4 regions of the Pseudomonas sp. ASL4 genome follow, and region 4 is predicted to be linked to each of the others. Evidence: predicted binding sites of a transcription regulator. Region 4 holds the regulator's gene; each other region holds the start of a gene.

Region 1 (5,446 bases), 1.1 Mb from region 4:
GCGGATACCATTGCGAGGCCAGCGGCAGGGCGACGGCGAAGGACGCCCCGGCCATGCCGAGGAACAGGCCCAGCACCAGCGCCTGTTCGTAACTGTGGATGCCGAGTTTCCAGGCGCCGAACAATGCGCAGATGACGATGACCTGGCCGATGATCCCGGCGGTTTTTGGCGACAGGCGATCCGCCAGCAGGCCCATCGCAAAACGTAATACCGCGCCGGCCAGAATCGGCGTGGCCACCACCATCCCGCGTTGTTGAGTGGTCAGGTGCAGGTCGGCGGCGATCTGCACTGCCAGCGGCCCGAGCAGGTACCAGACCATAAAACTCAGGTCGAAATAGAGGAAGGCCGCGAACAATGTCGGGGTATGGCCGGATTTCCAGAAGCTTGAATTCATCGCGCACCTCAGCTGTAGGGAGTCTCGAGAAGGAGTCATGAGCTAGCAGGTGGGGCGCCGCCACGGCCGCACCACCGGCCCCGGTCACTGGGGCCAAAACGAAAAAACGCCGCTACCGGATCCGCCATGGAGCGAACGAGGTGAGCGACGTCTTTGTCGTTGGTGGGGCAACCGCCGTTGGTTACCTGTGTGGATTACTTAGCGAGATTTGTGCCAACAGCCGGTTTTTGTGGCGAGGGGGCTTGCCCCCGTTGGGTGGCGAAGCCGCCCATGCATTCTTTCAGGCAAACCTTGCACACAGATTTTGCGACGGCTTCGCCGCCGAACGGGGGCAAGCCCCCTCGCCACAGTGATCGATTACCCAAGCAACTCACTCATGGCAATAATCTGCTCAGCCACTTGAATCAGCTTCTGCTGGCGGCTCATGGCCTGGCGGCGCATCAGGGTGTAGGCCTCTTCCTCGTTGCAGTTTTTCATCTTCATCAACAACCCCTTGGCCAGCTCAATGCGCTTGCGCTCCGCCAGTTGCTGGTCCCGGGCATGGAGTTGGGCGCGCAGGGCCTGGTCGCTTTCGAAGCGGGCCATGGCCACGTCGAGAATCGGCTGCAAGCGTTGTGCGTGAATGCCTTCGACGATGTAGGCACTGACCCCGGACTTGATCGCCTGGCGCATCACGCCGGGGTCGTGCTCGTCGGTGAACATCACGATCGGCCGTGGCTGATCACGCGTCACCAATACCACTTGCTCCATCACATCACGGCTCGGTGACTCGGTATCGATCAGAATCACGTCCGGGCGCACCGTTTCGACGCGTGCGGGCAGGTCGATGGTCAGGCCGGATTCGTCGATCACTTCGAACCCGGCTTCGGTCAGGGCGGCTTTCAAGCGCCCGACTTTCTTTGCGGTGTCGTTGATCAGCAGGATACGCAACATATTCGCGGGCTCCTGTCAGCGGCTGGCGAGAAGCGGCGAGCTGTTGCTCATGGCGTGCAATTTGAAGCTTCGTGCATAGCTGGCCGGGTCTGAGCCGTCCCAGATTTTGCCGTCGATCAACTGACCGCTGCGCATTTCCTGGCCCCAGGCGGAGACGCCGACGGCAGTGGCGGCGTCGCGGTACAGGTCCAATTGCTGAACCTGACGGGCTACACCGAGGTAATCCGGGTCTTCGCGCAGCAAACCCCAGCGGCGGAACTGGGTCATGAACCACATGCCATCGGACAGATACGGCAAATTGACCTCGCCACCACCGTGAAAACGCAAGGCGTGCGGGTCCTGCCAGCGATTGCCGAGGCCGTCGGCGTAATCGCCGAGCAGGCGCGGCTCGATGCAGTCCAGCGGTGCATCGAGATATTCGGGTGCACTCAACAACTGCGCGGTGCTGCAACGGTTTTCCGGGCTTTCTTCGATGAAGCGGCTGGCTTCGAGGATCGCCATCACCAGCGCCCGGGCAGTATTGGGGTATTGCTCGACAAAGGCGCGGGTGCAGCCGAGGACTTTTTCCGGGTGATCGGGCCAGATGGTTTGAGTGGTCGCCATGGTAAAGCCGAGGTTCTGTTTCACCGCGCTGGCAGACCACGGTTCGCCAACACAGAAACCGTCGATGCGCCCGGCCTGCAGGTGCGCGACCATTTGCGGCGGCGGCACCACCACGCTGTCGACGTCTTGCAGCGGATGGATGCCCTGACTCGCCAGCCAGTAATACAACCACATGGCGTGGGTGCCGGTCGGAAACGTCTGGGCGAAAGTCAGTTTTGGGCGAGTTTGGTGCACATGCCGGTCCAGTGCTTCAGGACTGGTCACGCCCAGCGCTTGCAAACCGTGGGACAGGTTGATGCTTTGGCCGTTCTGGTTCAGACCCATCAGCACCGCCATGTCGGTGGGCGCAATGCCGCCGATGCCCAGGTGCACCGCGTAAATCAGGCCGTAGAGACTGTGGGCGGCGTCGAGTTCGCCGCTGACCAGTTTGTCCCGCAGGTTGGCCCAGGAGGATTGGCGCTTGAGGTTCAGGGTCAAGCCGTAGGGTTGGGCAAAGCCCTGGGTGGCGGCGACCACCACCGAAGCGCAGTCGCTCAGGGCCATGAAGCCTACGTCGATCACGGACTTTTCCGGGGCATCGCTGCCGTTGACCCAGGCCAGCGGGCCGACTGTGGTTTCATTCATCGGATAAACACCTTCCAAAAAAAAGCGTCGTCCCAGGTCCCCGCATGAGCAGAACCGGGTGACGACGCCATTGTCCGTCGACTCATCCCGCCGTTGGCATGAGTGCTGATGCCTATGCCGGTGCAAGGCATATGCCATCGAACGCTGATTTGCGTGTGCGCCTCGCTTGCGACCCCGATGCCCGGCTATAATCGCCGCCTCATTTCGCCGTCATTCGAGTCAAACCCGCCCATGTACACCCTGGCCCGTCAGCTGTTGTTCAAACTTTCCCCGGAAACCTCCCACGATCTGTCCCTGGACCTGATCGGCGCGGGCGGGCGTTTGGGCCTCAACGGCTTGCTGTGCAAGGCCCCGGCGAAAATGCCGGTGAAGGTCATGGGCCTGGAGTTTCCGAATCCGGTGGGTCTGGCGGCCGGTCTGGACAAGAACGGAGCGGCCATCGACGGTTTTGCCCAGTTGGGTTTCGGCTTCGTTGAAATCGGCACCATCACCCCGCGTCCGCAGCCAGGTAACCCGAAACCACGGATTTTCCGCTTGCCGGAAGCCGAGGCGATCATCAACCGCATGGGTTTCAACAACCTCGGTGTCGATCACCTGCTGGCTCGTGTTGCAGCGGCCAAGTACAAGGGCGTGCTGGGCATCAACATCGGCAAGAATTTTGATACGCCGGTTGAGCGTGCAGTCGACGACTACCTGATCTGCCTGGACAAGGTCTACGCCCACGCCAGCTACGTGACGGTCAACGTCAGCTCGCCGAACACCCCGGGCCTGCGCAGCCTGCAGTTCGGTGATTCACTCAAGCAATTGCTCGCCGACCTGGCCCAGCGCCGGGCCGAACTGGCCTTGCGCCACGGCAAGCATGTTCCGCTGGCGATCAAGATCGCTCCGGACATGACCGACGAAGAAACCGCCCAGGTCGCGCAAGCGCTGATTGAAACCGGGATGGACGCGGTGATTGCCACCAACACCACCCTGAGCCGGGTCGGCGTCGAAGGCATGGAACATGGCGACGAGGCGGGCGGTCTGTCCGGCGCGCCGGTTCGCGACAAGAGCACCAACACCGTCAGGGTCCTGGCAGCAGAATTGGCCGGCCGTTTGCCGATCATCGCCGTGGGTGGCATCACTGAAGGCAAGCACGCGGCTGAGAAAATCGCTGCAGGTGCGAGTTTGGTGCAGCTGTATTCGGGCTTCATCTATAAGGGCCCGGCGCTCATCCGTGAATCGGTCGACGCCATAGCGGCCTTGCGCTAAACCCCGTAGGAGTGGGCTTTTGTGGCGAGGGGGCTTGCCCCCGTTGGGCAGCGAAGCGGCCCCAAGCCAGCCAACCCGGTGTGTCAGATGAAACATGGTGGCAGGGTTTACGACTGCTTCGCAGTCGAACGGGGGCAAGCCCCCTCGCCACAATGGTCTCACCGTAGATTTTGCGGGCATAAAAAAGGGCACCTCGAAGGTGCCCCTGGGCCGGAGCCCGCCGTCCGGATGGGACGTGCGTGGTTAATGCGTTATGTATTCAGATTGTTGTGTTGCAGTGTCTGGCCCTTTGTTAGCCAACGGCGTGAAGTTCGTTGAGTCTATGGATTCCCGCAGTGCCGGTCATACCGTCCCAGTTGTCGCCGCGTCCTTCGCGCCAGCCGTTAATCCAGGCTTGGCGTACCGACGGTAGAGTAAATGGGCAAAGCTCACGGGATTTGCCACCAACGCCATATTGATATCCGCGCAAAAATGCTCTTTCCAACGGATCACGCTTAAGTCTTCTCATAGGGTGTTGCCCTCACTTGTTGACTGTATTTATCGCGTCGACCTCAATCGAGGTCTGGCAGAAAAATTCTGCCGTTGGTGGCTCGCTGCCGGCGTCGCGAGCCAAGGTGTTGACGCCGTTGCGACGTCAACCTGTGTTGAGTTCTAACCAATGCGTCACATCGAGGGAATGATCGTTTTGTCATAAGGACGTAACGATAAAGATGCTATGGCCATAAGTAACAAGGCGTTTGTAACGTGTTTGTTGCTCAAAGCCCCGGTATGATCGGCCCCGCGCTAGATGACGGGGTTAATCCTTTAGTGAGAATGGCCCACCGTTGCACTGGGGTACTATTCGACGAAGGGTCGAGTTATGACATTTTGTTGCATCAACTTTTTTCTCTGCCCTGGCATCTAAGCTCTTTTAACCCGAGCAGTCAGGGTGGGACGGCACACCTTCGTGCCACGCGGGCGCTCTTTTAGAAAAGCGCCTGATTGAAAACCGGACCGGCAATGCGTTGTCGGTTCACTCAGCCAAAGGCTTTGAAACTCCAATGTCCGATCAATTCGAAATCTTCCTCACTTGCCCCAAAGGCCTTGAAGGCCTGCTCATCGAGGAAGCCGTCGGGCTTGGCCTTGAAGAAGCGCGTGAACACACCTCGGCCGTGCGCGGCATGGCCACCATGGAAACCGCTTATCGCCTGTGCCTGTGGTCGCGTCTGGCGAACCGGGTGCTGCTGGTGCTCAAGCGTTTCCCGATGAAGGACGCCGAAGACCTGTACCACGGCGTGCTCGACATCGAGTGGCAAGACCATATGCTCAACGACGGCACCCTGGCCGTTGAGTTCAGCGGTCACGGCTCGGGCATCGACAACACCCACTTCGGCGCCTTGAAGGTCAAGGACGCTATCGTCGACAAACTGCGCACCCCGCAGGGCGACCGTCCGTCCATCGACAAACTCAACCCGGACCTGCGCATTCACCTGCGCCTGGACCGTGGCGAAGCGATCCTTTCCCTCGACCTGTCCGGCCACAGCCTGCACCAGCGTGGTTATCGCTTGCAGCAGGGCGCGGCACCGCTGAAGGAAAACCTCGCGGCCGCGATCCTGATCCGTTCCGGCTGGCCACGCATTGCAGCCGAAGGCGGCGCGCTGG
Region 2 (5,446 bases), 1.4 Mb from region 4:
GGCCAGTAGGGTTTTCCCCGTTCCTGGCGGCCCGCTGAACAACAAGTTATGCGCGCCCGCCGCCGCAATCAGCAGCGCACGCTTGGCGGACAGTTGGCCCTGCACCTCATTCAAGTCAGGGTAGGGCATGCTGGCGTACAGCAAACCATTGGATACATAAGGCTCAATCGGCGTGTGCCCATTGAAGTGCGCCACTGCCTGAAGCAAATGATCCACCGCGATCACCTTCAACCCCGACGCGAGGCACGCCTCTTCGGCGTTCGCTCGTGGCACCACCAGCGTGCGCCCGGCTTTGCGCGCCGCCAACGCTGCCGGCAACACGCCACGAACAGCCCGCACTGCGCCTGAAAGCGCTAATTCCCCCAGACATTCCACATCATCCAGCGTCAGCGTCGGCACCTGAACACTGGCCGAGAGAATCCCCAAGGCAATTGCCAGATCGAACCGTCCGCCGTCCTTCGGCAAATCCGCCGGGGCGAGATTCAACGTGATCCGCCGCGCCGGAAATTGCAGCCCCGAATTGATGATCGCGCTGCGCACCCGGTCCTTGCTTTCCTTCACCGCGGCTTCCGGTAAACCGACCATCGTCAGTGACGGCAAACCATTGGCCAGGTGCACTTCTACGGTAACGGCGGGCGCATCCACGCCTATCTGGGCGCGGCTATGGACGATGGAGAGGGACATGGTCGTTCCTTGAGCTTCTACGGGAACCGCTTCCTGCGGTTTTTTGAAGGGTAGTCGGGTAGTGCGGCGGCGTAGGTGCCAAACCTTCGCAGGATGTTGCGAGTGTTTTTCTGGTGGGGGAAGCGTAAGGGAGTCGAGTTGCCGACGTAATCAGTCGTGGGATGAGGTTGTTGTAGGACGTTGCCTAGAGAGATGAAGGACGGCGGTGAAAGCTGAATCGAAGGCGAAAAAAAACCGCCTTGAGGAGGCGGTTTTTTATTTGCAGGCTTTGGTGAGGCCAAGGCCCGCGCTTCCTCAATGGAAACACCCACCTGTATTCCCAAAGGTGCGCGTACACCGGAAAGCGCACTGGAGGTTTGGCCTCACGCAAGGAGGGCCAAAGTATGTCTAAGTTTCTTAAACATATATGGAGCCTCGTTAGGAACGCGCTATGGGCTTTTCGCCTGTACGAGTTTCTGCGGGACCGCTGGAATGATCCGTTGTAAGGATTGACCCGGCGGAAACCGCCCCGGCTTCGGCTGGGGCGGTTTTTGAAATGCATGAAAGTTAGGCGCTTCATGTTTCTGGTAGGTGCTGTCGCTCAACGCTGAAGATACGTAATCGATGGCTGGTGGCAATGGTGAGTAATGACTAAGAATGGTATGCGTCCGGTTCACCCTGGCGAGATCCTTAAAGAGGAATACCTGGAGCCTCTGAACCTTACGGCGGCAGCCTTGGCCCGAGCATTGAGCGTTTCGACGCCGACGGTGAATGACATCGTGCTTCAACGTCGAGGCGTCAGTGCTGACATGGCGCTCAGGCTATCTATCTGCCTGGACACGACCCCTGAGTTTTGGCTGAACCTGCAATCGACTTACGATTTGCGTACGGCCGAAATTGAGCGAGGGGCTGCGATCAGGGATCAGGTTGAGCGCCTTCCGCACTGTGCCTGATCCTCTGCTTCTGAACTAACCCCACGTTATAAACGTGGGGTTTTTCTTTGTCGTTCAGAATGCTTGGAGCATTCGCGAAGCACGCTTCCACCACGGCGCATTCCCTGCGCGCTGCGGCCGTTCACCCTCCGGTAGCATGTGCGGAACATCCTGCAGCCGAATCCACGGTTGGTTATTCCAGTGCAGCAAGCTCAATGACATCTCTGGCCAGTTCAGCAGGCTCAAAATCGGGCGTTCGGTTGAGGTGGGTTGTTGCGCGTCCCTGAGGACGGGCACTACGTCGTGGGTCAGCCATTCGCGCAGGCTTCGGTATTCGGGGCAGTAGTGGTAGATCAGTAGTGCGTAGACGCCGGATTCGCTGATCAGCAGGGTGCTTTCGACGGTGCCGTGGCTGAGCATTATCAGGGTTTGGTATTGGTCGGGGTCGAGTTTGCGCACGGCGCGTTCGTCGAGGTAGAGGCGCAGGAGGCGGCCGAGGTCGCGGGCGCTGAACCAGGGTTGGTTTTCGAGGAGGAGGGCGTGCAGGTGAAGTTTGTGGCGGGTGAAGGTGTGTGGTGTCAGATACGTGTCGTCACTATTCATTGATACAACTCCTTTTGCTAAAGGGGCTGCCGTCAATCGTCGCCAAACGATTGGGTGGCAGCTGTACGCGGGTTGGCGAACCGGAGCAAAAGGAACCCGGCAGACCCGAAGGTCTCCCACGCACAGCCGCCATGACTCGATGTGGCGGAAGTGAACCCGCCGTCGATGGTCGTCGTACGCCTTAAGCTTCCAGGTCGCCAAACCCAGTGCTGAACATTCAGCATCGGGTGAGCTTAGGAGTCGGGGCTTTGCGACGCTATCGGACGGCGGTACTGATCTTTGTAGGACGTTGCCGAGATTGTGGCGGGGCGGGAGATCAAAAGATCGCAGCCTTCGGCAGCTCCTACGGGGGTGGTCCGTCCCGTGTGGGAGGGCTGGGAGACCGAGGTGTCGCTATTCGCGGGCAAGCCTCGCTCCTACAGGGGAACGCATTGTCAGATGGGTTACTCGGCAGGTGGATTGAGCTTCGCTTCCATCTCCGCGACCTTCGCCTCAAGGCTTTCCAGCCGTGCCCGAGTGCGTGCAAGTACAACCATCTGGCTATCAAACTCTTCCCGGCTCACCAGATCCAGCTTGCTGAAGCCGCTTTGCAACAAAGCCTTGAACTGGCTTTCGATTTCGCTTTTCGGCAGCGGGGTTTCGCCGCTGAAGAGGCGGGAGGCGGTGCCGCTCAGGGCGTCGAGGAAGTCTTTGGGCGCGAGCATGGGAAAGGTCCTGGAAACAATGGCGGGCAGTGTATCACGCAGTGTCTATAGTCAAATCCGCAGCCAAGGATGCACGCTTTTCGCGCAGGCGGACGGACGGCAGCGCACTGTTGTTGTGCGTTATGTCATCGGCGTTTGTGAGAAGCGGCTTGCAGCAGCGACCAAGGGACTGAATTCAGTGGGTTTTGGCGAGATGGCAAGCTTTCTGCTTAGTCGCTAGTGACCCATGCACTGATGCAGTCGCTGTGACGAATGCAGTGCGCCACGTGAAACGGGGAAGTTTCGCACGGAGTGGTTAGCTGGCGTCGGACGGGCAGGTTGGGCCGACGATGCGTTACAAAGCCAGGCACTGCGCTTAGACTTGAGTCGGGTTTGTTTTCCTGGGGCAAGTCCACCAATTCGGGAGAGAGTTTTCATGAAGCTAGTCACTGCCATCATCAAGCCGTTCAAACTGGACGATGTACGCGAGTCGTTGTCCGAGATCGGCGTGCAGGGCATTACCGTTACTGAGGTCAAAGGCTTCGGTCGGCAGAAGGGTCACACCGAGCTGTATCGCGGCGCGGAGTACGTGGTCGATTTTCTGCCCAAGGTGAAGATTGATGTCGCCATTGACGACAAGGATCTTGACCGGGTTATCGAGGCGATAACCAAGGCAGCCAACACCGGCAAGATTGGTGACGGCAAGATCTTCGTGGTCAATCTGGAACAGGCGATTCGCATCCGTACCGGCGAAACCGATACCGACGCAATCTAAGCCGCCACAACCCCAACGCCCCAGGAGAAAACAATATGACTCTGCGTAAATTCGCAGGGCTAGGAGCCCTGTTGTCCATCGTAATGCCCGGCCTGGCTATGGCGGCAGATCCGGTGGCGCCTCCAGTCCTCAATTCCGGCGATACCGCCTGGATGTTGACCTCGACTGCCCTTGTGCTGTTCATGACCATTCCTGGCCTCGCGCTGTTCTACGGCGGCATGGTTCGGTCCAAAAACATTCTTTCCGTGATGATGCAGTGCTTCGCCATTACCGGTCTGATCACCATCCTGTGGTTCATTTATGGCTACAGCATGGCGTTCGATACCACGGGGATGGAAGTCAACGTCGTCAACCTCAACTCCTTTGTCGGCAGCTTTGCCAAGGCCTTCCTCGCGGGCATCACGCCTGCCAGCATTACTGGCCCGACGGCGCTGTTCCCAGAGGCAGTATTTGTTACTTATCAGATGACCTTTGCGATCATCACCCCGGCGCTGATCGTCGGTGCGTTCGCTGAGCGGATGAAGTTCTCCGCGATGCTGATCTTCATGGGCGTCTGGTTCACCCTGGTTTACGCGCCAATCGCGCACATGGTCTGGAGCGGTCCGGGTTCGCTGTTGGGCGACTGGGGCGTGCTCGACTTCGCGGGCGGCACCGTGGTTCACATCAACGCCGGTGTGGCTGGCCTGATTGCCTGCCTGGTACTGGGCAAGCGTAAAGGCTTCCCGACCACCCCGATGGCACCGCATAACCTCGGTTACACCCTGATGGGCGCGGCGATGTTGTGGGTCGGCTGGTTCGGCTTCAACGCCGGTTCCGCTGCTGCGGCCAACGGCACCGCCGGTATGGCGATGCTGGTCACTCAAATCGCTACTGCTGCCGCTGCACTGGGCTGGATGTTCGCCGAGTGGATCACCCACGGCAAACCAAGTGCACTGGGCATCGCCTCGGGTGTGGTTGCCGGTCTGGTAGCCATTACTCCGGCTGCCGGCACCGTGGGCCCAATGGGCTCGCTGATCATCGGCCTGGCGGCTGGCGTGGTGTGCTTCTTCTGCGCCACTACCTTGAAACGCAAACTCGGCTATGACGACTCCCTGGACGCCTTCGGCGTGCACGGTATCGGCGGTATCCTCGGCGCGATCCTGACCGGTGTGTTCGCTGCACCGTCCCTGGGTGGCTTCGGCACCGTCACCGACATCGCCGCACAAGTCTGGATTCAAACCAAAGGCGTGGGCTTCACGGTGATCTACACCGCGATCGTCACCTTCATCATCCTCAAGGTCCTGGACGCCGTCATGGGTCTGCGTGTGACCGATGAAGAAGAATCGGTTGGCCTCGACCTGGCACAACACAACGAACGCGGCTACAACTTGTAAGACGCACTCAAAAAAACTTGCCCGGCTTGCCGGGCATTTTTTTGTCCAGGATTTGTCATTAAAGACGTAGCTGAAAGGTTTTTTCCTACGGCTTAAGTCGTGTTTACGCCGGGCGTTTTTCTGGGGCGAAAGACTTACAGCATTGCAGGAATATTAGGGCCTTTGTTTTTTCCCAGAGCGCGCTAGAATGCGCCCCGAACGTGCGGAGAACTGTATGTGGCAACAGACTCTGATTACCCTGCGGGCAAGGCCCCGGGGCTTTCATCTGGTAACGGACGAGTTACTCGCCGGCCTGCCTGAACTCAAGGCGTGCCGGGTCGGTCTGTTGCATTTGTGGCTGCAGCATACCTCGGCGTCGTTGACCATCAACGAGAACGCCGATCCGGCGGTACGTCGCGACTTCGAACGATTTTTCAA
Region 3 (5,446 bases), 1.0 Mb from region 4:
AACAGCAGCAATTCAGCGACATGCCGGGCACCGGGTGCGTCGCGGTAGATCTCGGTGTAAGCCTCGAACGACGACAACGCCCGCAACAACGCACTCCATTGGTAATACGCGTGAGCCGTGCCGTCGCTGACCGCTTCGGCCTGATCGCCGGCCATTTCGTAACGGGCGTCAAGCAGGCGCAACGTGTTGTCGGCCCTTTCGATAAACGTGCCCAGACGAATGAAGCGAAACGCATCGTTACGCATGATCGTGCCGTAGGACGCTCCACGAAACAGGTGTGAACGCTCCTTGATCCACTCGCAGAAACGGCTCATGCCGTAGCGACTCAAGCCCTGTTCGGCGATCCCGCGAATTTCCAGCCAGGTAGCGTTGATGTTTTCCCACATGTCGGCGGTAATTCGCCCACGCACCGCATGAGCACTGGCCCGCGCCGAACCAAGGCAGCTGTAGATGCTCGCCGGGTTGGCCGCGTCCAGGGCGAAAAAATGCAGCAGCCGTTCGGCATGCAACTCGCCGTGGCGCTCCAGGTAATCGTCCAGTGTTCCGGTGATCAGCAACGGCATGGCGAGTTCGTGCAAACCGTCACCGCGGCCGTCCTGCGGCATCAGCGACAGCGAATAGCTGATGTCGAGCATCCGTGCGAGGTTTTCCGCCCGCTCCAGATAACGCGACATCCAATACAAATCCGAGGCAGTTCTACTTAACATGGCAGGCTTCCTTCAATCCTCGACCACCCAGGTGTCCTTGGTTCCGCCACCCTGGGAGGAATTCACCACCAGGGAGCCTTCGCGCAGGGCAACACGGGTCAAACCGCCGGGCACAACCCGGGTTTCGCGGCCAGACAATACAAACGGACGCAGGTCGATGTGGCGTGGAGCTATGCCGTTTTCGACAAAGGTCGGACAGGTCGACAGCGACAACGTCGGCTGAGCGATATACGCGTGGGGCTTGGCTTTGATCCGCGCGCGGAACAATTCGATTTCCGCCGCCGTTGCCGCCGGCCCTACCAGCATTCCGTAACCGCCGGAGCCTTGGGTTTCCTTGACCACCAGATCTGGAAGATTGGCCAGTACGTGGGAAAGTTCTGAAGGGTTGCGACACTGGAACGTGGGAACGTTCTTCAGGATCGGCTCTTCATCCAGGTAGAAACGGATCATGTCCGTGACAAATGGATACACCGACTTGTCATCCGCCACCCCGGTGCCGATGGCATTCGCCAGCACCACGTTGCCCGAGCGATAGGACGACAGCAGCCCCGGCACGCCAAGCATCGAGTCCGGGTTGAACGCCAGCGGATCGAGGAACGCATCGTCGAGGCGCCGGTAGATCACGTCGACGGCTTTCGGCCCGTCGGTGGTGCGCATGAAGACTTTGTCGTCGCGCACGAACAGATCCGCGCCTTCCACCAGTTCAACGCCCATTTCCCGAGCGAGAAACGCATGCTCGAAAAACGCGCTGTTGAACCTACCCGGCGTCAACACCACCACGCTCGGGTTATCGATCGGGCTGGAGCTTTTCAGGGTGTCGAGCAACAGGTTCGGATAGTGGTCGATGGGGGCAATGCGTTGCGCCGCGAACAACTCGGGGAACAGTCGCATCATCATCTTGCGGTCTTCGAGCATGTAGCTCACGCCGCTCGGTGTACGAAGATTGTCTTCGAGCACGTAGTACGTGCCGTCGCCATCGCGCACCAAGTCGACGCCGGAGATGTGGGAATAGATATCCCGGTGCAGATCCAGCCCTTGCATCGCCAACTGGTATTGCTCGTTGGCCAGCACTTGCTCGGCCGGAATGATGCCGGCCTTGATGATGCGCTGCTCGTGGTAGAGGTCGGCGAGGAACATGTTCAACGCCTTGACCCGCTGGATGCAGCCACGTTCGACGATCCGCCATTCGCTGGCGGGGATGCTGCGGGGAATGGTGTCGAAGGGAATCAGGCGCTCTGTCCCCTGCTCATCACCGTAGAGCGTGAACGTAATCCCGGCACGATGAAACAACAGATCGGCCTCGCGTCGCCGTTGTGCCAAAAGCTCGTCAGGCGTTTCGGCCAGCCAACGGGCAAACTCCCGGTAATGTGGGCGGACCAGGCCGCCGGCATCGTACATCTCATCAAAATAGGTGCGGATCATGCCGTACTCCTTGTCACCCGGACATCTAGGCTTCGCAAGGCCCGTGCCATCGGCATAAACGCTTTGATATCAATCAGTTGGATAATCGCCCCAATCCCACCGCACCAATCCTGTGCGGCAAACGCCCCAACCTGATCGCCCCCGCTTCATTGCGAAGCAATGTTGTCGCCTATCAACAGCATAGTCAGAGTTGATTTCACTGCTCGGGCGTCGATGCGGATAATCCGCGCATTCGTTGCAAAACCTCTCGAACTTCCCTTTAGCCGCCTGTTTAGGCGGCTTTTTTTTGCCTGGCTGAAATGTCGTGAAATAAAGCAAAGTCAAAAGATCGCAGCCTTCGGCAGCTCCTACATTGGAATGCGTTCTCCTGTAGGAGCTGCCGAAGGCTGCGATCTTTTGATCTTGATCTTCACAAACCCGGAAACGAAAACGGCCAACCCAAAGGTCAGCCGTTGCTGAGTGTTGTCGCTGTTCATAGTGTTATGCGAGTAGCCCTCGTACCTCCTGTTTGACGCCCCATCCTTCGATAATCCCGCCCAAAGGCTCGACCACCGCCTCGAAGTCCTGCTCAAAGTCGCCAATGCCGTCGTAGGTGGCGTACATCACTTTGCTCAGTTCCAGATGCCACGCGCCGTCGTCGCGCACGCTGATCTGGGCATTCAATGATTCACCACAGAAATAACCTGCCGCCCTGCGCGCCCGCTCCTCGTCCGGAAAAATGGCGTAGAACTCGATGGGATGGAATCGTGAAAAGTCGAAACCGCCTTCTTTCATGCGGCGCAGCACGCTGCTGCTGATGTCTTCTTGATAGGCTGTGCTCATGAAACGTCCTCCTGAACTGATGGATAGACTTTCCGTACTCCCGGCGCCCGCAACCGAATGATGAAGGCGATACGACAAGCAAGTTGCCATTGGGATACAAGCATGTAGCTGACAAGACCAGACCTTAGCGATCCGTTCGCTGATCTCGCTTGCAGAGTAGCCCTAAGTCAGAGCCGCTGCCAAGGTCTGGTTGTGAATGTGACAGGAGAGGGATCAGACGGGAGTAATGCCGAGGATTTGAATGCTGTTCTGGAGCTTGAGCTCTTTGACGCTCGCATCAGCAGTGCGCCCTTCCAGATCATTCAGATCCAGTTCGGCAGCGACAGGCAGGAGCCGGGCCTTGATGAGTTTGGCGGCATGCTCGTTATCCGGGCACTCGTCGCACTCAAAGACTTCATCGACAGTTACGCCGTGATCATCCACGAAAGTGATTTTCCACTTTTGCATCAGTGCCTCCTCGATCAAACCCGCAAATGGGCTTACATCTATCTGGACGTTTGCACTGACTGATCGTTCAAACGGATTACACCGCGCAAGCCTGAATAAAACACATTACCTGTGGGAGCGGGCTTACTCGCGAATGCGGTGTGTCAGCCGACTTCAATATTGACTGATACGCCGCTTTCGCGAGCAAGCCCGCTCCCACAAGGGGTTGTGGATAACTTTTAGTCGTTGCTTGGCTTATTGATCGCTTGCAGCACGTACTGCGGCATGGCGAACGCGCCGATGTGGATTTCCGGGTTGTAGTAGCGGGTGATGATGCCGCTGCCGGCGAAGCGCTGTTGCAGGATTTCGCGGGACAATTTGCGATAGGCGGTATTGGTCGCGCCCCAAGCGAACGTCATCGCGCCGCCGATGTAGGTCGGAATGGCCGCTTGGTAGAAGTGCCAGTCCGGGAACAGGCTGCGCAGGCGCCCGGCGGTGGTCTGTACTTCACCGAGTTGCATGAACGGCGTGCCGTTCTGGGTGACCAGGATGCCGCCGTCGTTCAGGCAGCGGTGGCAAGCCTGGTAGAAGTTTTCCGAGAACAGCACTTCGCCCGGACCGATCGGGTCGGTGGAGTCGGAAATGATCACGTCGAACTTTTCGGTGGTGGTGGCGACGAAACGCATGCCGTCGTCGATGACCAGGTTCAGGCGTGGATCGTCGTACGCACCTTTGGAGTGGTTCGGCAGGAACTCTTTGCACATGTCGACCACGGTGCCGTCGATCTCGACCATGGTGATGTGCTCGACGCTGCGGTGTTTGGACACTTCACGCAGCATGCCGCCGTCGCCACCGCCGATGATCAACACGCGCTTGGCACTGCCATGGGCGAGGATCGGCACGTGGGTGAGCATTTCGTGGTAGATGAATTCGTCGGCTTCGGTGGTTTGGATCACACCGTCCAGCGCCATCACCCGGCCCATGCGCGGGTTTTCGAAGATCACCAGGTGTTGGTGTTCGGTGCGCACTTCGTGCAGCAGTTTTTCCATGCGAAAACGCTGGCCGTAGCCTTCGTAGAGGGTTTCCAGGTATTCGCTGGTTTTGGTGGTGGTCATGGGAAGTGCTCCGATGAATGCGGTGGCAACGGACGGTTACCCGCCCATGATGGCCAATCGAGAGGCTCGATTGCCCGGGAAAGGCGCGCATTCTACGTTGCGGAACATGACAGGTCGAACGTCACTTGATGACTTGCCGCAATCCCATGTGGGAGCGGGCTTGCTCGCGAAGGCGGAGTGTCAGTCAACATTGATGTTGGATGATAAGCCGCTTTCGCGAGCAAGCCCGCTCCCACAGGTTCGGTGTTCCTACAGGTAAATAGGATTCACCTGTCAGATCCGCACGTTGCCTCGTGGCCCGGCGATAGCCCAGATGATCAGGCCCAGCACCGGCAGCAGCAGGATCAGCAGCACCCAGATGATTTTCATCCCTGTTTCGGCGCCACTTTTCAGCACGTTGATGATTGCCCAGATGTCCAGGGCGAAAATAATCAGAGCTACCAAACTATTAAACGTGGAACCCATGGTGTCGCTCCCAAGATAGTGGCATGCAGTCTTAGGATAGCCGCCCCTTGCGAGGGTTCCGTTTTATTGCATCAAACGTGGATCGCCACTTTCAGCGCTTCCAGGGACGGCGCGGCGGCGATGCCGACTTGGGCGCACAGTTCGAGTACCCGCGGCACGTCGTTGCCATAGACCAGCACCACTTGCAGTTCATCGTCGAGCAACTGGCTGAAGTTCATCAGCGTATAGCCGCCGTTTTCCTTGTTCATGCTGCTCATCTGCACCTGAATGCGGTTGAGCGCGGTCAGCGCTTCAGTCTTGGCCAGTTGCTTGGGCTTGATGTTGAAGTCAACGCCGGGGCCGAACGAGTCGACGATCTGGGCGAACAGGTCCATGTAGGTGTCGGCCTGGAACAGCACAGTTTCCGGCAGACTGCCGACCACCACCCATTCGCCCAGCGGCATCGGGAAGGTGTCGTCGAAGTTGATGTCCGGATTGGCTGTCAGAAAA
Region 4 (5,446 bases):
CCAGTTTGTTGATGATTTCAATTTCCAGAGCAGGCATCGCGTTGTGAATCCTTTAGCTGAGGTCGCGGTGGCGAACCTGGACGTTCTTCAGGGATTGTTGCAGGGCCTGGCCCAGACGTTCGGTCAGGTAGACGGAGCGGTGATGACCGCCGGTACAGCCAATGGCGATGGTGACGTAAGCGCGATTGCTGGCAGCAAAACGCGGAAGCCACTTGAACAGATAACCATAAATGTCCTGGAACATTTCTTCGACGTCCGGCTGTGCTGCCAGGTATTCGGCTACCGGTTGATCGAGCCCGGACTGTGCGCGCAGCTCCGGTTTCCAATAAGGATTGGGCAGGCAGCGCACATCGAACACCACGTCGGCATCTACTGGCATGCCACGCTTGAACCCGAAAGACTCCACCAGGAACGCCGTGCCGGGCTCAGGCTGATTCAACAGGCGCAGCTTGATGGTGTCGCGCAGTTGGTACAGGTTCAGGTTGGTGGTGTTGACCTTGAGGTCGGCCAGGTCTGCAATCGGCCCCAGCAGTTGAGTTTCGTCTTCTATCGCCTCGGCCAATGAGCGGTTGGCGGTGCTCAGCGGGTGACGGCGGCGGGTTTCCGAGAAACGCTTGAGCAGGGTTTCTTCATCGGCGTCCAGATACAGCACATCGCATTGGATATGCCGACCGCGAACTTCTTCAAGTAATTCGGGGAATCGCGTCAGGTGACTGGGCAGGTTGCGGGCGTCGATGGAAACGGCGACCAGCGGCTGAGCCAGCTCTGTATGAATCAGCGCGCGTTCGGCCAACTCCGGCAGCAGGCCGGCCGGCAGGTTGTCGATGCAGTAGTAGCCGTTGTCCTCAAGGACATCGAGTGCAGTACTTTTACCTGAGCCGGAGCGGCCACTGACAATGATCAAACGCATGATTAGTGACCGTTTTGCTCGCTCAGGACAACCTGATACAAGGCTTCGTTGCTCGGGGCACTGCGCAGTTTTTCGCGTACTTCCTTGCGATCAAGCATGCTGGCGATCTGGCGCAGTAATTCCAGGTGCGCATCGGTGGCGGCTTGCGGGACCAGCAGCACGAACAGCAGGTCAACCGGAGCGCCGTCGATGGCGTCGAAATCGATAGGTGCGTCAAGGTGCATCAAGGCACTGATGGGCGAGGTGCAGCCCTTCAGGCGACAGTGGGGGATAGCAATGCCGTTGCCAAAACCGGTGGAACCGAGTTTTTCACGGGCAATCAGAGCCTCGAAGACATCTTGCATCTCCAGATCCGGGACTTCCCGGGCGATCAGGTTGGCAATTTGTTCGAGGGCTTTCTTTTTACTGCCGCCCGGCACTTTCACGAGGGAACGGCCGGGGGTCAGGATACTTTCAAGTCGGATCATGGGTTGGGAGTGTTAACGACCGGTTGCGCCCTGAAGGAGGCTCTGGGTCTTTTCCTTATGCTTTTTAAGTTGGCGATCCAGCTTGTCGGTCAGTAGGTCAATAGCGGCATACATGTCGTTATGCTCGGCATTGGCGACCACTTCTCCGCCGGGGATATGCAGCGTGGCTTCGATTTTCTGCAGCAGCTTCTCGACGGTCATCGTGACTTGCACGTTGGTGATCTTGTCGAAATGCCTCTCTAATCGGTCGAGTTTTTCGCCGATGTAGGTGCGCAGGGGTTCGGTCACTTCCAGTTGGTGTCCACTGATGTTGACTTGCATACAGCTTCTCCTTCGTTGCCAGTGCATAAAGCGGCAGGTAAAGGTACCTGCCACTGGAACGCTGTGGCGTGGCTTACATCAACCGCTTGCGTTCGCTCGAAGGCGCGATCCCTAAGGACTCGCGGTACTTGGCGACGGTGCGGCGAGCCACCTGAATGCCTTGTGCCTCCAGTAAACCAGCGATCTTGCTGTCACTCAACGGCTTTTTCTGATTTTCCGCGGCAACCAGTTTTTTGATGATCGCGCGGATCGCTGTGGACGAGCATTCGCCGCCTTCAGAGGTGCTGACATGGCTGGAGAAAAAGTATTTCAGTTCATAAATGCCCCGTGGGGTATGCATGAACTTTTGGGTGGTCACCCGTGAAATCGTCGATTCGTGCATGCCCACCGCTTCGGCGATGTCATGCAGGACCAGCGGCTTCATGGCTTCGTCGCCGTACTCCAGGAAACCGCGCTGGTGCTCGACGATCTGGGTGGCGACTTTCATCAGGGTTTCGTTACGGCTTTGCAGGCTCTTGATGAACCAGCGGGCTTCCTGCAACTGATTACGCATGAAGGTGTTGTCGGCACTGGTGTCGGCGCGGCGCACGAAGCCGGCGTACTGGGCGTTGACCCGCAGCTTTGGCACTGACTCTTGATTCAACTCCACCAGCCAGCGCTCATTATCCTTGCGCACGATGACGTCGGGCACGACGTATTCGGCTTCGCTGGACTCGATCTGCGAGCCTGGACGCGGGTTCAGGCTCTGGACCAGCTCGATCACCTGGCGCAGTTCATCTTCCTTGAGCTTCATGCGGCGCATCAGTTGGCTGTAGTCGCGGCTGCCGAGCAGGTCGATGTAATCGGTGACCAGGCGCTTGGCCTCGGCCAGCCAAGGTGTTTTGGCGGGCAGTTGACGCAATTGCAGCAACAGGCACTCGCCCAGGTTGCGGGCGCCGATGCCGGCCGGTTCGAATTGCTGGATGCGATGCAGGACGGCTTCGATTTCGTCCAGCTCGATGTCCAGTTCCGGATCGAAGGCTTCGAGGATTTCCTCGAGGGTTTCGTCCAGGTAGCCCTGATTGTTGATGCAATCGATCAAGGTCACGGCGATCAGGCGATCGGTGTCGGACATCGGCGCCAGGTTCAGTTGCCAGAGCAGGTGGCTTTGCAGGCTTTCGCCGGCGGATGTACGGGTGGTGAAATCCCACTCGTCGTCATCGTTGCTCGGCAGGCTGCTGGCGCTGGTCTGGTAAACGTCTTCCCAGGCGGTATCGACGGGCAGTTCGTTGGGAATGCGCTCGTTCCAGTCCCCTTCCTCGAGGTTATCCACCGTCGGGGCGGTTTCCTGGTAGGAGGGTTCCTGAATGTCGGCGTTGGGTGGTTGTTCGGCTTTGTCGGCCAATGGGTCGGCGTTATCGAAGTCGTCGCCTTCTTCCTGGCGTTCGAGCATCGGATTGGACTCCAGGGCCTCCTGGATTTCCTGTTGCAGGTCCAGGGTCGACAATTGGAGCAGGCGGATGGCCTGTTGCAGCTGAGGTGTCATCGTCAGCTGCTGGCCCATTCTCAAGACTAGCGATGGTTTCATGGCAGGGGCTTAACACCTTATTCGCCGGCGCGCATGCGCCATCCACTACAGGGCGCCGAAGCGCCAAACTTAAGCAAATTATATGCCTGAAACTGAAGTGTTTGCCTAGAGCGCCGTAACAATAAAAAACACAGCGATGTGTTAATTGCGCCATGCGCTCTGTCGACTAGCCAGACACCTCGGTGCTTACAGGCGGAACTCGTGGCCCAGATACACTTCCTTGACCAGTTCGTTGGCCAGGATGGTGGCGGAGTCACCTTCGGCAATTAGCTGACCATCGTTGACGATGTAGGCGGTTTCGCAGATATCCAGTGTTTCACGGACGTTGTGGTCGGTGATCAGCACGCCAATGCCTTTGGCCTTGAGGTGATGGATGATCTGCTTGATGTCGCCAACCGAAATCGGGTCTACACCGGCGAAAGGTTCGTCGAGCAGGATGAATTTCGGGTTGGTGGCCAAGGCCCGGGCGATTTCCACTCGGCGTCGTTCACCACCGGACAGGCTCATGCCGAGGTTGTCACGGATGTGGCTGATGTGGAATTCCTGCAGCAGGCTTTCCAGCTCTTTGCGGCGAGCGGCCTTGTCGAGTTCCTTGCGGGTCTCGAGGATGGCCATGATGTTGTCGGCGACCGAGAGTTTGCGGAAGATCGACGCTTCTTGCGGAAGATAGCCGATACCGGCCTTTGCACGACCGTGCATCGGCTGGTGGCTGACGTCCAGATCGTCGATCAGTACGCGACCCTGGTCGGCTTGTACCAGGCCAACGATCATGTAAAAGCAGGTGGTCTTGCCGGCGCCGTTCGGGCCAAGCAGGCCGACGATCTGACCGCTGTCGATGGACAGGCTGACGTCACGCACGACCTGGCGGCTCTTGTAGCTCTTGGCCAGATGCTGGGCTTTCAGAGTTGCCATTACTGGGCCTTCTGCTTCGGCGGGATCACCATGTCGATCCGTTGGCGCGGCGTTGTGATCGGCGAGCCAGTGGCGCGGCCGGCCGTAGCCACCTGTTTCACCGTGTCGTAGACGATTTTCTCGCCTTCGGTGGTGCTGCCGTCATCGCTGATGACTTTGGCTTGATCGATCAGCACGATGCGGTTTTGCTGGGCATGGTACTGGACAGTCTTGCCATAGCCTTTGACTGGCTGTGGGGAGGTGGTTTTTTGCAACTGCTCGAAGTACGCCAGGTTGCCCACCGACGTTACGACATCGATCTGGCCATCCTTTGTACGAGTGATGGTCACGGTATTGCCGGTAACCTTCATCGAACCCTGGGTGATGATTACATCACCTTTATAGGTGGCGATACCTTGCTTGTCATCGAGCTGGGCATCGTCGGCCTGGATACGGATCGGTTTCGTACTATCGTCCGGCAGAGCCCAGGCGCTCACGCTTCCCAGTGCTGCGCCCAGACTGAGCAAAATAGGGAGGGTTTTAACGAGCCTCATACTGTCCTCTTACGTTCGATAGCAGGTGTATCCTGCTTTCTTTCAAATACGCTTTCATTCCGTTGCCAGTCGATACACCGCCAGCGCCGTCGATTCTAACGGGTTGCTCGGTCTGCGCATATTGCTGCTGCGGGAACACTGTCATGCGAGTACTGGTAATAATCATCTCGCGGTTCTTTTCATCGGTCCGTGCGATACGTACCGAGTCGATCAGCTCTACCTGAGTGCCGTCCGGATTCACCTCGCCACGCAAGCTTGTGACATGCCACGGAAACTCGGTGCCGCGGTACATGTTCAGGTCGGGGTTGGTCAGCAGTGACACATCGCTCGCCTTGAGGTGTTCGACCTTGTCGGACGTCAAGTCGTACTGCAAGCCGCCGTCCGGCAGGTACTGCACGCTGTGGGCGTTGAGTGCGTAATAGTCGATCTGGCTGACATCGACCTTGGCCACTGGCTTGTCGAGGAAGCGTTCCGGGCTGATGTTCCAGTAGCCGACCGCTGCGAATATCGCGGCGATGCAACAGAACATCAAGAAATTGCGAAACTTTTTGCTCAGCATAATGGGCTCACAGGTACGCGGCGTTAGCCGCATCGAGGCGGCCCTGGGCGCGCAGGATCAGTTCGCAGAATTCGCGGGCAGCACCTTCGCCGCCACGGGCCAGGGTGATGCCGTGGGCGTGTTCGCGCACGAAACTGGCGGCATTGGCCACCGCCATGCCCAGCCCGACGCGGCGAA

The links. Region 4 encodes sigma-54, which starts transcription at its own class of promoters, with help from an activator protein. Its sites were predicted from a motif close to ANTGGCATNNANNTTGCTNT; they were not measured.
Positions count from the first base shown of each region.
Region 1: a site for sigma-54 is predicted at 2,674-2,693, ahead of AC1MEW_RS27560 (CmpA/NrtA family ABC transporter substrate-binding protein). Genes of this name have one in related genera too.
Region 2: a site for sigma-54 is predicted at 3,095-3,114, ahead of glnK (P-II family nitrogen regulator). Genes of this name have one in related genera too.
Region 3: a site for sigma-54 is predicted at 2,161-2,180, ahead of AC1MEW_RS27870 (circularly permuted type 2 ATP-grasp protein). Genes of this name have one in related genera too.

Region 1 is NZ_CM155280.1:6,034,166-6,039,611, reverse strand. Features, by position in the region: gene AC1MEW_RS27570 (nitrate/nitrite transporter) at 1-394, opposite strand, end outside; gene AC1MEW_RS27565 (ANTAR domain-containing response regulator) at 752-1,327, opposite strand; gene AC1MEW_RS27560 (CmpA/NrtA family ABC transporter substrate-binding protein) at 1,343-2,554, opposite strand; gene AC1MEW_RS27555 (quinone-dependent dihydroorotate dehydrogenase) at 2,786-3,805, shown strand; gene rmf (ribosome modulation factor) at 4,098-4,313, opposite strand; gene rlmKL (bifunctional 23S rRNA (guanine(2069)-N(7))-methyltransferase RlmK/23S rRNA (guanine(2445)-N(2))-methyltransferase RlmL) at 4,846-5,446, shown strand, end outside.
Region 2 is NZ_CM155280.1:989,013-994,458, forward strand. Features, by position in the region: gene AC1MEW_RS04300 (YifB family Mg chelatase-like AAA ATPase) at 1-684, opposite strand, end outside; gene AC1MEW_RS04305 (HigA family addiction module antitoxin) at 1,311-1,616, shown strand; gene AC1MEW_RS04310 (BRO-N domain-containing protein) at 1,671-2,198, opposite strand; gene AC1MEW_RS04315 (accessory factor UbiK family protein) at 2,642-2,902, opposite strand; gene glnK (P-II family nitrogen regulator) at 3,318-3,656, shown strand; gene AC1MEW_RS04325 (ammonium transporter) at 3,692-5,029, shown strand; gene AC1MEW_RS04330 (secondary thiamine-phosphate synthase enzyme YjbQ) at 5,244-5,446, shown strand, end outside.
Region 3 is NZ_CM155280.1:6,106,063-6,111,508, forward strand. Features, by position in the region: gene AC1MEW_RS27865 (alpha-E domain-containing protein) at 1-707, opposite strand, end outside; gene AC1MEW_RS27870 (circularly permuted type 2 ATP-grasp protein) at 720-2,129, opposite strand; gene AC1MEW_RS27875 (ribonuclease E inhibitor RraB) at 2,610-2,951, opposite strand; gene AC1MEW_RS27880 (hypothetical protein) at 3,165-3,398, opposite strand; gene speE (polyamine aminopropyltransferase) at 3,617-4,492, opposite strand; gene AC1MEW_RS27890 (PLDc N-terminal domain-containing protein) at 4,766-4,957, opposite strand; gene AC1MEW_RS27895 (hypothetical protein) at 5,029-5,446, opposite strand, start outside.
Region 4 is NZ_CM155280.1:7,124,440-7,129,885, reverse strand. Features, by position in the region: gene AC1MEW_RS32690 (HPr family phosphocarrier protein) at 1-37, opposite strand, end outside; gene rapZ (RNase adapter RapZ) at 53-910, opposite strand; gene ptsN (PTS IIA-like nitrogen regulatory protein PtsN) at 913-1,377, opposite strand; gene hpf (ribosome hibernation-promoting factor, HPF/YfiA family) at 1,390-1,698, opposite strand; gene AC1MEW_RS32670 (RNA polymerase factor sigma-54) at 1,772-3,265, opposite strand; gene lptB (LPS export ABC transporter ATP-binding protein) at 3,452-4,177, opposite strand; gene lptA (lipopolysaccharide transport periplasmic protein LptA) at 4,177-4,710, opposite strand; gene lptC (LPS export ABC transporter periplasmic protein LptC) at 4,697-5,269, opposite strand; gene AC1MEW_RS32650 (KdsC family phosphatase) at 5,277-5,446, opposite strand, start outside.